One region of the Rossellomorea sp. LJF3 genome, then DNA from elsewhere that is predicted to be linked to it. Evidence: riboswitches for the same ligand, from Rfam matches in the RefSeq annotation. Region 1 holds a riboswitch; each other region holds the start of a gene.

Evidence for each region. Region 1 has a riboswitch for S-adenosylmethionine ahead of V8G47_RS19460 (methionine biosynthesis PLP-dependent protein). Riboswitches for the same ligand answer to the same signal wherever they lie in the genome.
Region 2: another riboswitch for S-adenosylmethionine. It lies ahead of mtnK (S-methyl-5-thioribose kinase); the one in region 1 lies ahead of V8G47_RS19460 (methionine biosynthesis PLP-dependent protein).
Region 3: another riboswitch for S-adenosylmethionine. It lies ahead of V8G47_RS17605 (Na+/H+ antiporter NhaC family protein); the one in region 1 lies ahead of V8G47_RS19460 (methionine biosynthesis PLP-dependent protein).
Region 4: another riboswitch for S-adenosylmethionine. It lies ahead of metK (methionine adenosyltransferase); the one in region 1 lies ahead of V8G47_RS19460 (methionine biosynthesis PLP-dependent protein).

What each region holds. Positions count from the first base shown of each region.
Region 1 covers NZ_JBANLY010000032.1:5,489-9,069, reverse strand. Annotated here, with positions in the region: gene V8G47_RS19465 (zinc-dependent alcohol dehydrogenase) at 1-841, opposite strand, end outside; SAM riboswitch class I at 1,147-1,256, shown strand; gene V8G47_RS19460 (methionine biosynthesis PLP-dependent protein) at 1,348-2,472, shown strand; gene metC (cystathionine beta-lyase) at 2,465-3,581, shown strand, end outside.
Region 2 covers NZ_JBANLY010000008.1:97,711-101,291, forward strand. Annotated here, with positions in the region: gene V8G47_RS10085 (pyridoxal phosphate-dependent aminotransferase) at 1-484, opposite strand, end outside; gene V8G47_RS10090 (carbon-nitrogen family hydrolase) at 605-1,387, shown strand; SAM riboswitch class I at 1,485-1,640, shown strand; gene mtnK (S-methyl-5-thioribose kinase) at 1,756-2,940, shown strand; gene mtnA (S-methyl-5-thioribose-1-phosphate isomerase) at 2,956-3,581, shown strand, end outside.
Region 3 covers NZ_JBANLY010000023.1:29,725-33,305, reverse strand. Annotated here, with positions in the region: gene V8G47_RS17610 ((S)-benzoin forming benzil reductase) at 1-353, shown strand, start outside; gene V8G47_RS17605 (Na+/H+ antiporter NhaC family protein) at 461-1,780, opposite strand; SAM riboswitch class I at 1,863-1,967, opposite strand; gene V8G47_RS17600 (MFS transporter) at 2,228-3,400, shown strand.
Region 4 covers NZ_JBANLY010000016.1:49,543-53,123, forward strand. Annotated here, with positions in the region: gene metK (methionine adenosyltransferase) at 90-1,292, opposite strand; SAM riboswitch class I at 1,509-1,652, opposite strand; gene pckA (phosphoenolpyruvate carboxykinase (ATP)) at 1,972-3,561, shown strand.

The DNA.
Region 1 (3,581 bases):
TGATCGGACTTATTGTCCCAAATTGATTATCAAAGTCAGAACCGAACGATTCATTTGGCTGAACGGTCCCATCCATTCCAACACAGTCTATCACAACATCAGCTCCCCCTTTTGTTTCTTCATGCAGGAGCGACCCTATATCGCTATGATTTTGAAAGTTAAATATTTCTGCTTGATTGGTACGTTTAGCGTGAGCAAGTCTATGATCTACCTGGTCTACAGCGATGACTCTTTCGGCGCCTTTCAATTTAGCGAATTTCTGGGCCATCAACCCAATTGGACCGCTACCTAACACTATGACCGTATCCCCTTTTTTCACACCACTGTTTTCTACACTCCAGTAAGCAGTGGGTATAACATCGGAAAGGAAGAGAACACTTTCATCCTCCAGCTGACTTGATTCAGGGACTTTAAACGATGTGAAGTCTGCATATGGTACCCGCAGATACTCAGCTTGACCACCTGGATATCCACCATTCATTTCGGTGAATCCGAAAAGACCGCCAACTTCTCCGTGGGGATTGGATTCATCACATTGGCTTTCCATTTGGTTCTCACAGAAAAAACATTTCCCACAGCCAATATTAAAAGGGATGACAACGCGATCCCCTTTTTTAAGGGTTTTCACTTCCGATCCGACCTCTTCGACGATACCCATCGGTTCATGTCCCACAACATAATCTTGTTCCGGTTCTATTCCCCCTTTGTATAAATGTAAATCTGAACCGCAAATTCCGCTTGCAGTAATCCTTACTATAATATCTGTATTCACCTGAATTTCTGGATTCGCTACTTCTTTCACGACCATCTTTTCTTTTCCTTGGAACGTAACACCCTTCACTATCATCACTCCTGTAAATTTTGTAAGATTCTTCTATGTGTTTAAACTCTTTTGGAGTGTGTTAAACATTAGGGCGACCCGATTTAGGAAACTCGATAAGCCGAGGAGGAAGTCATGTTATAAAAATCTTGTTTAAACAGCACTTCACCAATATTAATTGGATTTAATTACCACTGTTTATTCAAGCGTCCGCAACGATGGGAATTTCATTAAATGAAAAAATTAATTTAAAATTCTTACTTTTCATTGACAGTCTTCTCTGTTTGGTATAAGTTATGGGAAAGCACTTTACAATTTCATATTGTTTCTTATCAAGAGAGGTAGAGGGACTGGCCCGAAGACACCTCAGCAACCAGCCACAGTTACAGGTATGGTGCTAATTCCAGCAAGTTGATGTCAACTTGGACGATAAGAGGGAGAACGAACGTATTAAACCTTCTTATTTTCATAAGAAGGTTTTTTGTTTTTTCCCCTTTTCATTTTCTAGGTACGAAAAGGAGAGAAGAATGTTGAAAAAACATATTGATACATTGCTTGTCCAGGCAGGCAATCGGAAGGATCCAGCTACTGGTGCCGTCAGCCTGCCCATTCATCTTTCGACAGCATATGAACATAAAGGGGTCGGTGAACCAACCGGTTATGATTATACGAGAACAGGAAATCCAACGAGGGCGACCCTTGAAGAAACACTGGCTCAATTGGAAGAGGGGCATAGAGGATTTGCATTCAGTTCGGGAATGGCTGCGATTCAGGCAATCCTTGGTTTATTCTCATGTGGGGACGAATTGATTGTATCCAAGGATCTTTACGGAGGAAGCTACCGCTTATTCCTTCAGTATGAAGCTCAATATAATATCAAATTTCATTTTGTTGATACAAGTGATACTAATTCTATAGCACATCACATATCGCAGAGGACAAAGGCTATTTTTCTTGAGACACCAACCAATCCATTAATGAACGAAGCAAGTATTTCTGAGGTTGCCGGCATTTCAAAGGCAAATGGATTGCTCTTAATCGTCGATAATACCTTCTATACACCAGTTCTGCAAAAACCGCTCAAAGAGGGAGCGGACCTGGTTATTCACAGCGCTACCAAATACTTAGGGGGCCATAATGACGTTCTGGCTGGAGTTGTCATTGTAAACACAGAGGACTTGGCTGAAAGGATCTATACCATTCAAAATTCAATCGGTGCAGTCCTTGCACCATTTGATTGTTGGCTCTTAATAAGAGGGATGAAGACCCTTAGTCTCAGAATGGCCCAGCATGAAAGGAACGCAAGAAAATTAGCCCAGTATCTAGCAGGGCATGACTGTGTAGCGGACGTCTTGTATCCGGGGAAAGGAGGCATGCTTTCCTTTCGCATTGCTAAGGAAGAATGGGTCGGTCCCTTCCTTCAACACCTGAAGATTATAACGTTTGCTGAAAGTTTAGGAGGGGTTGAAAGCTTTATCACTTATCCCGCCACCCAGACCCATGCCGACATTCCTGAAGAAGAACGAAATAGACTTGGCATCTGCAACAGATTGCTCAGGTTTTCTGTAGGAATAGAATTTATCGATGACCTGATCGAAGACTTGGAGAATGTTTTTCATCAATTGGAAAAAGAGGTGTTAACGTATGAGTAAAAAACCTTTTTCACTTCAGACGTCACTCATTCATTCCCGCGGATTTGATAAAGAGACAGGAGCTGTTTCTACGCCGATTCATCATGCTACAACCTTCCACCAACAGGATTTTGATCAATATGGAACATATGACTACAGCCGTTCCGGGAATCCAACAAGGGAAACAGTCGAAGAAACGATAGCGGAATTAGAAGGCGGGTTAAGGGGCTTTGCCTTTTCATCCGGTATGGCGGCCATCTCAACAAGCTTCCTTTTATTATCGAGTGGTGATCACGTACTCGTCTCTGAGGAGGTATATGGGGGGACCTACAGGATGATTACGGAAGTCCTTACTAAATTTGATATAGAATACTCTTTTGTGAATATGAAAGACCTTCATGAGGTGGCTTGTGCAATTAAGCACAATACGAAGGTGATTTATATGGAAACCCCTTCGAACCCCCTATTGAATATCACGGATATTGAAGGGGTCGTGAAGCTTGCCAAGGCAAATGACTGTTTAACATTTCTGGATAATACATTCATGACGCCACTGCTGCAAAGGCCAATCAGTCTCGGGGTGGATGTTGTCCTGCACAGTGCGACGAAGTTTCTCGCCGGACACAGTGACGTATTAGCGGGGCTTGCGGTAACGGGAAATGAAGAGGTTGCGGAGAAGCTTGCTTTCCTGCAGAATTCGTTTGGTGCGGTACTCGGGGTACAGGATTGCTGGCTGCTATTAAGGGGGCTGAAAACATTGCACGTCCGATTGAAGGAATCATCAGAGTCGGCTTATAAGATTGCAAGCTTCCTAGAAGGCAGAAAGGAAGTAAAAGAAGTGTATTACCCTGGCTTAAGCTATCATCCCGGTCGTGAAATTCAAGTCCGGCAGGCAGAGGGTCCCGGAGCGGTTCTTTCCTTCAGGTTAAAAGGGGAAGAGGAAGTGAAGCAACTCATCAATCATGTAAATATTCCCGTATTCGCCGTCAGTTTAGGAGCTGTCGAATCGATTTTATCCTATCCATCAAGAATGTCACATGCTTCTATGCCTAAAGCTGAAAGAGAGAGAAGAGGGATTACAGATGGGTTATTACGCTTATCCGTTGGTCTTGAAAACGCGGATGAATTAA
Region 2 (3,581 bases), on a different contig from region 1:
AATGTACACGATAGTCCGGGAGAAAACCGTTTTCCTCTTTCAACGGCATCTTGATCATACTGGCTTCTGCCAATGCGACCCCCGATACATAATCCGGATAACCGGGATCCGGGACAAATACTCCATCCCCGGGGTTCAATAAACATTGAGGGATCTCCACTAATCCTGCTTTTCCTCCGAAGAGAACCGCTACTTCGGTTTCGGGATCTATCTCCACACCGTATTCCCGCAAATAGAAAGCTGCAATCGCCTCCTTAAAGCTCGATAAACCACGAAATGGAGGATATTTATGGTTAGAAGGAGACTTGGCCGCTTCTGTTAATTTTCCCACAATATGTGGAGGGGTAGGCTGATCTGGATTTCCCTGTCCCAAATTAATGACATCATGCCCCTCATTCACAACAGCATTCACAGTTCCTGCAAGGGAAGCGAAAAATTGTTCCGGTAATGATTCCAAGCGTTTTGCTTTTTCAAAGTGTTTCATACATTCACCCACTCATTTTTTTGAAAATTAATTACTTTCAAATTCTAGTCACAAATGATATAACGGAACATAAAGAATGTAAAGGAATAAATGACAAAAAGTACATAATGAGGTGAATGTATGATTCAAAAGGTTGGTCTCGTCCAGATGGATATTGTGTTTGGGAATCCTGAAGAAAACAAGGTGAGAGTGGAAAAGTGGGTCAAAAAAGCAAAGGAAGAAGGATGCGCTACCGTCGTTCTTCCTGAACTGTGGACGACAGGCTATGATCTGACACGGATAGATGAGATCGCAGATGAAGGAGCCGAAGATTCTTCCTCCTTCCTGACTTCCCTGTCAAAAAAATATTCCATTCACATCATAGGAGGCTCTGTTGCCAATAAATCAACAGATGGGGTTAGAAATACACTGTTGGTGGCGGATGCAAATGGCGTGTTGGTGAAACGGTATTCTAAGCTTCACTTATTCAAACTAATGAATGAACATCATTATCTACTTCCTGGAGAGGAAGACGGGGCCTTCTCTCTTGATGATACCATGATGGCAGGACTCATTTGTTACGACATTCGTTTCCCTGAATGGTTCAGGAAACATGTCATGATGGGAGCGAAGATTGTCTTTGTGGTGGCTGAATGGCCGGCTGCCAGGATGGATCACTGGGAGACCCTCTTAAGGGCACGTGCGATTGAAAATCAATGCTTTGTGATTGCATGCAACCGTGTGGGGAGTGACCCTGACAATGAATTTGGCGGCTCCTCCCTTATCATCGATCCATGGGGGGGAATCCTTGCAAAAGGAACCCAAAGTGAACAGTTGGTCGTTGCTGAAATCGATTTGCAGGAAGTAGAAAAGGTCCGTAAACAAATTCCGATCTTTCAAGACCGGAGACCAAATTTTTATTAGAAAAAATTCTAAAAAACCGTTGACATGGAAAATACTTCAATGGTACCATTCAATTCAAATGAACATTCAGAATTTTAATTAAATAAGATACACGCAACTCTTATCAAGAGCTGGCTGAGGGATTTGGCCCTATGAAGCCCAGCAACCGACCATAATACCGTTGTAAAACGGGGCGCTGTATGCGCCGGATGATCAATCCAGTAAGGCACGGTGCTAATTCCAACAGAAAGATCATCTTTCTGGGAGATAAGAGGCGAAGAAGATGACTCTTCAAGCCTCTTTCGAACATGGAAAGAGGCTTTTCTTATGCCACGGAAAAGCCTCCCTAACACCCTTTCTTAAAGGGTTCACTAAAAGGAGGAACGAAAATGGCAATCACTAAGCTTAATACGTATCAACCACTAACGGAACAGTCGGCCATCGCTATGGCAGTGAATGTAGGAATATTCGAAGAAGGTTCACATTTAATCTGTGAAGAAATCGGTGATGGGAACCTTAATCTGGTTTTTCATGTAGTTGAAAGGGATACAGGTAAAGGGATCATCATCAAACAAGCACTCCCCTATGCAAAGGTTGTAGGTGAAAGCTGGCCACTTACGATCGAACGGGCAAGAATTGAAGCGGGTGCCCTACACCTTCAGCGATCACTTGTAGGGGACCTTGTCCCGGAAGTGTATCATTCCGATCCATCCCTCGCCGTCACAGTGATGGAGGATTTAAGCAACCTCACCATCGCACGTGCCGGCCTGATCAATGGGAATAAGTACCCGAAGCTATCAGAAGACATTGGTACATTCCTTGCAAATACACTGTACTTCACGTCTGATTATGCCCTTCATCCATTCAAGAAAAAAGAATATGTGAAGGAATTTTCAAATCCTGAGCTGTGCAAAATCACGGAGGACCTAGTATTCACGGATCCTTTCTTCAACAGTGAAACGAATGAGTTTGAGGAGGAATTGTCAGGAGATGTGCAGCAATTATGGGATGATTTCACTGTAAAACTCGAGGTGGCAAAACTTAAAAAGAGTTTCCTTACCGAAGGGGAAGCCCTGCTTCATGGAGACCTCCATACGGGAAGTATCTTTGTGGATGACGAACACACAAAAGTCATTGACCCGGAATTTGCTTTTTATGGGCCGATCGGTTTCGATATCGGTCAGTTTATTGCAAATCTTATTTTCCAAGTGATCGCGAATCCAGGTGAAAAGGAAACCATCCTTCACCATATCGAAAATACTTGGAACGTCTTCTCTGCTACGTTCTCCAGACATTGGAAGGAAAGTGGCGACGCTTATACGAAGGTGAATGGGTACCTTGAGTATGTATTGGAGAAGAGTTTTCAGGACAGCATCGGTTTTGCAGGATGCGAGTGCATCAGAAGAACGATCGGTCTTGCACATGTGGAAGACCTTGAGAGCATCGAAGATAATGAACAAAGATTAAAGGCCAAACGAGCATGCCTCAACCTTGGAAAGAAATTGATTGTAAATCGGAAACACATTCTTACCATTGAAGAGCTTCTGACTTTAGTACGATCACATTCTGAATAATTAAAGGAGATACTCATGACACATACACCGACCATTCCAACTTCACTCGAGTGGCATGAAGATCATTTACTGATTCTTAATCAACAAAAGCTGCCGAACACTGTGGAATATTTGACGCTAACGAACATTACAGACTATTATGAAGCCATCGTTTCGCTTAAAGTGCGAGGCGCCCCCGCAATCGGGATCACAGCCGCCTATGGATTGGCACATGCTGCTTCTCATTATGAAACAGACAATCTGATAGAATTCAATCACCTTTTCAGGAAGGATAAAGAATACCTCGCTGACTCAAGGCCGACGGCAGTCAATCTGTTCTGGGCATTGAATCGATTGGAACAAGTTCTTGCCCATGCACAATCCGTGAATGAAGCCAAGACCAATCTGCTTCATTCTGCCATTCAGATCCATACGGAGGATGAGGAAATATGCAGGATGATCGGTGAACACGCATTGGATGCATTGGATGACAAGAGGAAGATCATGACCATCTGTAATGCGGGATCCATTGCCACGAGTAAATATGGAACTGCACTTGCCCCCTTTCACCTAGGCAGGGAAAGGGGAATAGGGTTTCAAGTATTCGCCTGTGAGACACGCCCTGTCCTTCAGGGCGCCCGACTCACTGCCTGGGAGCTTCA
Region 3 (3,581 bases), on a different contig from region 1:
TCATGATCAACATCAGTTCAGGAGCGGGAAGCCGTCCCGTTTATGGCTGGAGTACGTATTGCGCGACTAAGGCGGGGATCAATATGCTGACTGAAACAGTTAGCCTTGAACTTTCAAATACGCATAGCCGTCATCAGGTCATCGCTTTCAGTCCGGGAGTGATGGATACGGATATGCAGGGGGAAATCCGCTCGTCCTCCAAAGAAGCCTTTGCCGAGGTTGAATCGTTCCAGCGCTACAAAGAAGAGGGGATGCTGCGCAGCACGGACACGGTAGCGGATGCACTGGTGAATCTCATCACCAAAACCGATATAGAAAGTGGCAAACTGTATCATGTGAATGATTTGTTATAAGAAGAGAGCAGATTCCGGAAAGCGGGGTCTGCTTTTTTAATGGTGTTTGAAAAATCCGGACATAAAAAGAGACAAACCCAGACAGATTTGTCTCTTTTCAAATAAAATTAAGAAGAACGGACCGGATCTCCATCTGAAGCGGTTCTCCGGGTGAACTTCGGAAGGGCGAATTGAATCGCAACCAGTCCGCAAACGGCAATCAGGACAGGGTAGAAGGCATAAGGGATGATGCTGACAGGTGATATGCCGGCTACTTCCGCCACTAACAGTGCCTGTGCACCGTATGGGATCAACCCTTGAACGGCACAAGAGAAAATATCGAGGATACTGGCTGACTTACGGGCATCTACGCCATACTGATCGCTAAGCGTTTTGGCCAGTGGTCCTGCGATGATAATGGAAATCGTGTTATTGGCTGTGCAAAGATTCGTCGAACTGACCAAGCCTGCTGTAGCAAGCTGTGCTCCCTGAGGAGATTTAATCTTACGTGTGGCATGGTAAAGGATCGCTTGAATCCCACCATTATGACGAATGAGTTCGACGACTCCGCCTATCAGGATGGAAAGGATCACAATCTCTGCCATGCCCGTCATCCCGTCGGCAACACTGCCAAAGTAACTCGATGGGGTAAAGCTTCCATCCATAAATCCGATAACCCCTGCCAACACAATCCCGCCTATTAAAACGACAAATACGTTCAATCCTGCAAGGGCCCCAATGATGACTCCGAGGTAAGGGATGATTTTAACCCAATCGAAGCTTCCTGCGTCGACGGATGATGGAGTCCCCATGGTAAGGACAAAAAGGGTGACCATAGTGATGATGGCTGCGGGTAATACAATGAAGAAGTTCACCTTGAACTTGTCCTTCATTTCCGTTTTCTGTGTGCGTACGGCTGCAATCGTTGTATCCGAGATGAACGATAAATTATCCCCGAACATCGCTCCCCCGATGACGGTGGCCATAGCAAGAGGCATGGAAATGTCTGCTCCTGAGCTGATGCCCACTCCGATCGGGGCAAGTGCTGCGATCGTCCCCATGGATGTCCCCATTGATAGGGAAATGAAAGCGGCGATGATGAATAATCCAACAATGATTAGATTACCAGGAAGCACGGATAGGGCAAAGTTGACGGTTGAATCAACGGCCCCCATCTTTTCTGCTACACCGGAAAACGCGCCGGCTAATAGGAAGATAAAGACCATGATCATAATATCCGGGTGCCCGGCACCTTTTGCGAACCGTTCAACCTTAGAGGTTAACGATTCTTTTCGATTCATCGCCAGGGCTACAACCGCTGCAATGATGATAGATACGAGAACAGGGAATGCATAAAAATCTCCTGAAAGGATCCCCGCTCCAAGGAACAGTGAAACAAATATGATCAAGGGCAATAAAGCCAGTAAATTACCTTTTTCTTGGTTCATGCCAAACACTCCTTTGTCGTGTGATATCAAATAAAAAAACCTCTTCCAACATAAGAAGAGGTTTCATTCAAACGAAACACTCCTCTTATCTTTCAAGCATTACGCTTGCTGGATGTGGCACAGCACTCATTATAAGTCCGCTGCCGAGACATCAAAGGGCCAGTCCCTCCGTCTCTCTGGATAAGAAGATATGTTATTCAGTTCATTTAAAATATACTTCCATACTTTAATGGGTTTAATCGAAAAAGTCAAACGGTAATTTATTGGAAATAAAACGATGAACCTGGCTGCCGTTGCTGGATCAATCAAAAGCGGGGGGAGATTACCGTATCAAGGCATGCTTTATAAAACGCGAGACTTTATCCATAAAAAGGCATAAATTCATAGACAATTGAACGGTCAAGGTCTACTATAAGATAGACAAAAAACATCTTGGGGGATACGGTAGTGGAAAGAAATGTGCGAAATCAAATTTTTACGTTACAAGGGTTTTATCTATTAACCTTCTTCGGGGTTGGAAGTTTATATCCTTTACTCAGTGTATACTTAAGTGAAAGTGTGGGGTTAAATGGGTATCAGATCGGAACCATCATGTCCGTCGGCCCGATCATGATGATTTTCTTTCAGCCGATATGGGGGATGGTCAGTGACACAACCAATAAGCCAACCGTCGTGTTAGGATTAACTTCCTTAGTTGCAGGGATCTTTGCCCTTGGTTATTTATTCATGGATGTTTACTATGGATTGCTGGTAGTCGCGATTTTAGTTGCGATCTTCCAAAGCGCCATCATCCCCGTATCCGACAGCATCAGCTTGAAGTATACAAGTAAAGTCCGTTATAACTACGGAAATATTCGTCTGTTCGGCTCATTGGGATTCGGGATTGCCGTGTTCATCATGGGGAGGCTTTCAGAAGGATTCATCGGACCCACGATCATTTTCTACTCCTTCTTTATCTGTCTGGTACTTTCCGGTTTCCTATCCTTCCGCTTTCCTAAAGAGAGAGCGGCAGCTAAGCTTGATCTAAAAGCCGGGATGAAGGAATTATTCACGATGAAGAAATTTCTTATCTTTCTGGCCGTCACGTTCCTGGTGTTCGGCCCGAATTTAGCCAACAACGTTTATTTCGGATTATTCGTGGAAGATTCAGGTGGTACGTACGCCGGAATTGGTCTCGCATTTCTGATTGCCGTCCTATCAGAAGTCCCGTTTATGAGAATCGCTGGAGGGTGGATTGATAAGTTCGGTCTCTTGTCCGTAGCTGCGCTGGCAGGGGCTGCATCCATGATCCGCTGGCTTTTTTACTTCACAGAACCAAGTTTATGGCTGGTCTATTCTTCAGCAGTGATGCAGGGTCTTGCCATCGGATTATTCATTCCTGCGGGGCTCCGCTACATTAAAGAAATCACGCCGGCACATATTACAGCTACTGCCGTCACCGTCTATTCCGCCATCGGAAATGGCCTCGGGAATTGGTTCAGTACCTTCGTGGGAGGTTTCATCTATGAAACCTATTCCATTTACACGGTATACCTCTTCTTCGCAGTCCTGTCACTCCTTGGCATCTTCCTCTGCTTCGTCCTAATGAAGGAAGAAAAAAAGAATGCATTAGCTTACTAAAAAACAGGCATCCGCTACCAACGGGTGCCTGTTTTTTATATGAATTAATAAAAAGGAAGGATTTTCCTTTTGGGATGTATAAGTATATAAGAGAAATGATTTTACTTTGAAAGTGGTTATCTTAAAAGGCACTGCTAAATAAGTTTTTAAACTTCACTTTGACGATGATTGTAGCGGAAGG
Region 4 (3,581 bases), on a different contig from region 1:
CTCCTTGAGAATACTCATGGAAGATTTTCTTGTGATGATCATCAAAAAAGACCAACACCCCAAAAAGTGTTGGTCTCTTCTATCTTTCCTTATTCGCCTAATGCTTCTGCTTTCAACGCATCCGCTTTGTTCGTGCGTTCCCAAGGAAGATCGATGTCGTTGCGGCCGAAGTGTCCGTAAGCAGCTGTCTGCTTGTAGATCGGACGACGAAGGTCGAGCATCTTGATGATCCCTGCAGGACGCAGGTCAAAGTTATTGCTCACAACGTCAATTAATACATCTTCTGAAACTTTCCCTGTTCCAAATGTATCAACGGAGATGGATACGGGCTTCGCCACACCGATTGCATACGCTAATTGAACTTCACATTTTTCAGCAAGTCCTGCTGCCACGATGTTCTTCGCTACATAGCGCGCTGCATAAGCCGCTGAACGATCCACTTTCGTTGCATCCTTACCAGAGAAGGCACCGCCACCGTGACGAGCGTATCCGCCGTATGTGTCAACGATGATTTTACGTCCTGTCAGTCCTGCATCACCTTGTGGTCCACCGATTACGAAGCGGCCAGTCGGGTTGATGAAGTATTTCGTTTCTTCATCGATCAGTTCTTTCGGTACAACCGGATCGATGACATATTCTTTCAGGTTGCGCTGGATTTGCTCAAGCGTCACTTCCGGGTGATGCTGAGTCGAGATAACGATCGTGTCGATGCGGACCGGCTTATCGTTTTCATCGTATTCAACGGTTACTTGTGTTTTTCCATCCGGACGAAGGTAAGGAAGGATTTCTTCTTTACGTACTTCCGTTAAGCGACGGGAAATTTTGTGTGCAAGGGAAATCGGAAGAGGCATAAGCTCTTTCGTTTCATTACAAGCGAATCCGAACATCAACCCTTGGTCACCTGCACCGATTGCATCGATTTCTTCATCCGTCATTTGACCTTCACGGGCTTCAAGGGCCTGATCGACACCTTGAGCGATATCGGCAGACTGCTCATCAATGGAAGTCAAAACCGCACATGTTTCAGCATCAAAGCCGTATTTCGCACGGGTATAGCCAATTTCACGGATCGTTTCACGAACGATTTTCGGGATATCGACATACGTATTCGTAGTGATTTCACCGGCAACGAGCACAAGACCCGTTGTGACAGATGTTTCACACGCTACACGTGCATTTGGATCATTGGTAAGAATTGCATCAAGAATTGAATCAGAGATTTGGTCACAAATTTTATCTGGATGTCCTTCGGTTACGGACTCAGATGTAAACAGACGACGTTTAGTTGACATCAAGGTTCCTCCTTAAGCATATTTGTCAGAACGATTCTTCTGACAAAACAGTAAACAGATACGGTACTCATTTCCCTAAGTAGTATGAAGTAAACATGATTCTTTTATAAATAAATCATGATTTATGTGCATGTGGTCCACTATAAACAGAAAAAACCCTTCCTCAGGAAAAAAAGCTTCAGAGGAAAGGTTTCAGATCATAGCCGCGCCTTTTCTCTCTTATCGTTCAAGGTTTTAGAGACCTTGCCTCAGTTTAGCACCTTCGCTTAATCGGATTCATTAAAGAAATGGATCCATTCACTATTTAGCAGGTTGCTGGGTTTCATAGGGTCTGCTCCCTCCACCAGCTCAGGATAAGAGTATCCGTTCAAGGAACAATGATAACGGTTAGGACAAGTGGTGTCAACTTTTTTTCGAATGACAGGTTTAACCATTCATTTCATGATTTCAGCCTGTTTTTCATCATCAAAATAACCTAATGGGGTAATGAGGCTAAACATTGCATGATACATTTCATATAAATAAGAAGAAACAGGCTTTATTCGGTCAAGAAATGTGACAAAATGAAGACACATTATAAAATTAAATAAATAGTATAGACTAATAGCTTGATTGTGTTATACTATTTTTGTGAAGAAAACGATACCATTAAATAAATTTATATAAAGGAAGGGTTCTAATGAATTCAGTGAGCATGTCTAATGAATTAACAGAATTACTTAACGGTCAAAACATTCAGGAACAATTATCTGTTTCTCAACTAGTCGAAAAGGTCCTTCAGCGAAATGAAGGCGTTTTAACATCATCAGGTGCAGTCAGAGCAGAAACTGGTAAATACACAGGACGCTCTCCTAAAGATAAATTTATTGTGGAAGAACCAACGACGAAGGATAAAATCGAGTGGGGTTCTGTCAATCAACCGATCTCTTCGGAATCATTCGATAAATTATATACGAAGGTCATCTCATACTTAAAAGAAAAAGAAGAAGTTTTCTCATTTAAAGGGTTCGCAGGCGCCGACCCAAAACATAGACTGCCGATTCAAGTGATCAATGAGTTCGCCTGGCATAATCTATTTGCCCACCAATTATTCATCCGTCCTCAAACAGAAGAGTTAAAAGATCATCAATCCGAATTCACCGTGATTTCAGCTCCTAACTTCAAAGCTGATCCTGAAGTCGACGGCACTCACTCTGAAACGTTCATCATCGTTTCATTTGAAAAAAGAATCGTATTGATCGGCGGTACGGAATATGCCGGTGAAATGAAGAAATCCATCTTCTCGGTCATGAACTATGTACTTCCTGAATCCGACATCCTTTCCATGCACTGCTCTTCGAACGTCGGTCGTGAAGGCGATGTAGCATTGTTCTTCGGATTGTCCGGTACAGGGAAAACCACCTTATCCGCAGATCCAAACCGCCGCTTGATCGGTGATGATGAGCACGGTTGGTCCCCGAACGGCGTATTCAATATCGAAGGCGGATGCTATGCTAAGTGCATCGGGCTTACACGTGAAAAAGAACCTCAGATCTTTGATGCGATCCGTTTCGGTTCCGTCCTGGAAAATGTCGTTCTGGATGATATGTCCCGCATCGCGGATTATGATGATAACACTTTAACAGAAAACACGCGTGCTGCCTACCCCCTTCAAGCGATGGAAAACATCGTGGAGCCAAGTATCGCAGGACACCCAAATACGATTGTATTCTTAACAGCTGATGCTTTCGGCGTATTGCCTCCGATCAGCAAGCTGACAAAAGAACAGGCAATGTATCATTTCTTAAGTGGATATACCTCGAAGCTTGCAGGTACGGAGCGTGGAATCACTTCACCACAAGCAACTTTCTCAACTTGCTTTGGATCTCCATTCCTTCCGCTTCCTGCCACTCGTTACGCAGAAATGCTCGGGAAGAAGATCGATGAGCACAATGCACAGGTATTCCTCGTGAATACGGGTTGGACCGGCGGAGAATACGGAGTGGGGAATCGCATGAAGCTTTCCTACACCCGCGCCATGATCCAGGCGGCCCTTGAGGGTGAACTTACGAATGTGGAAACGGCAACAGACGAGATTTTCGGCCTGAACATCCCGGTTCACGTTCCTGGTGTTCCAGACGAAGTGCTTCAACCTAAGAAGACATGGTCCAATGAAGCGGCTTATGAAGTCAAAGCAAAAGAACTTGCTCACAAATTCAACGAGAACTTTAAGAAATTCTCGAACGTCCCTTCTGACATCGAACAAAAAGGCGGCCCGTCCGTTAAATAAATCACGTAACTAACATACAA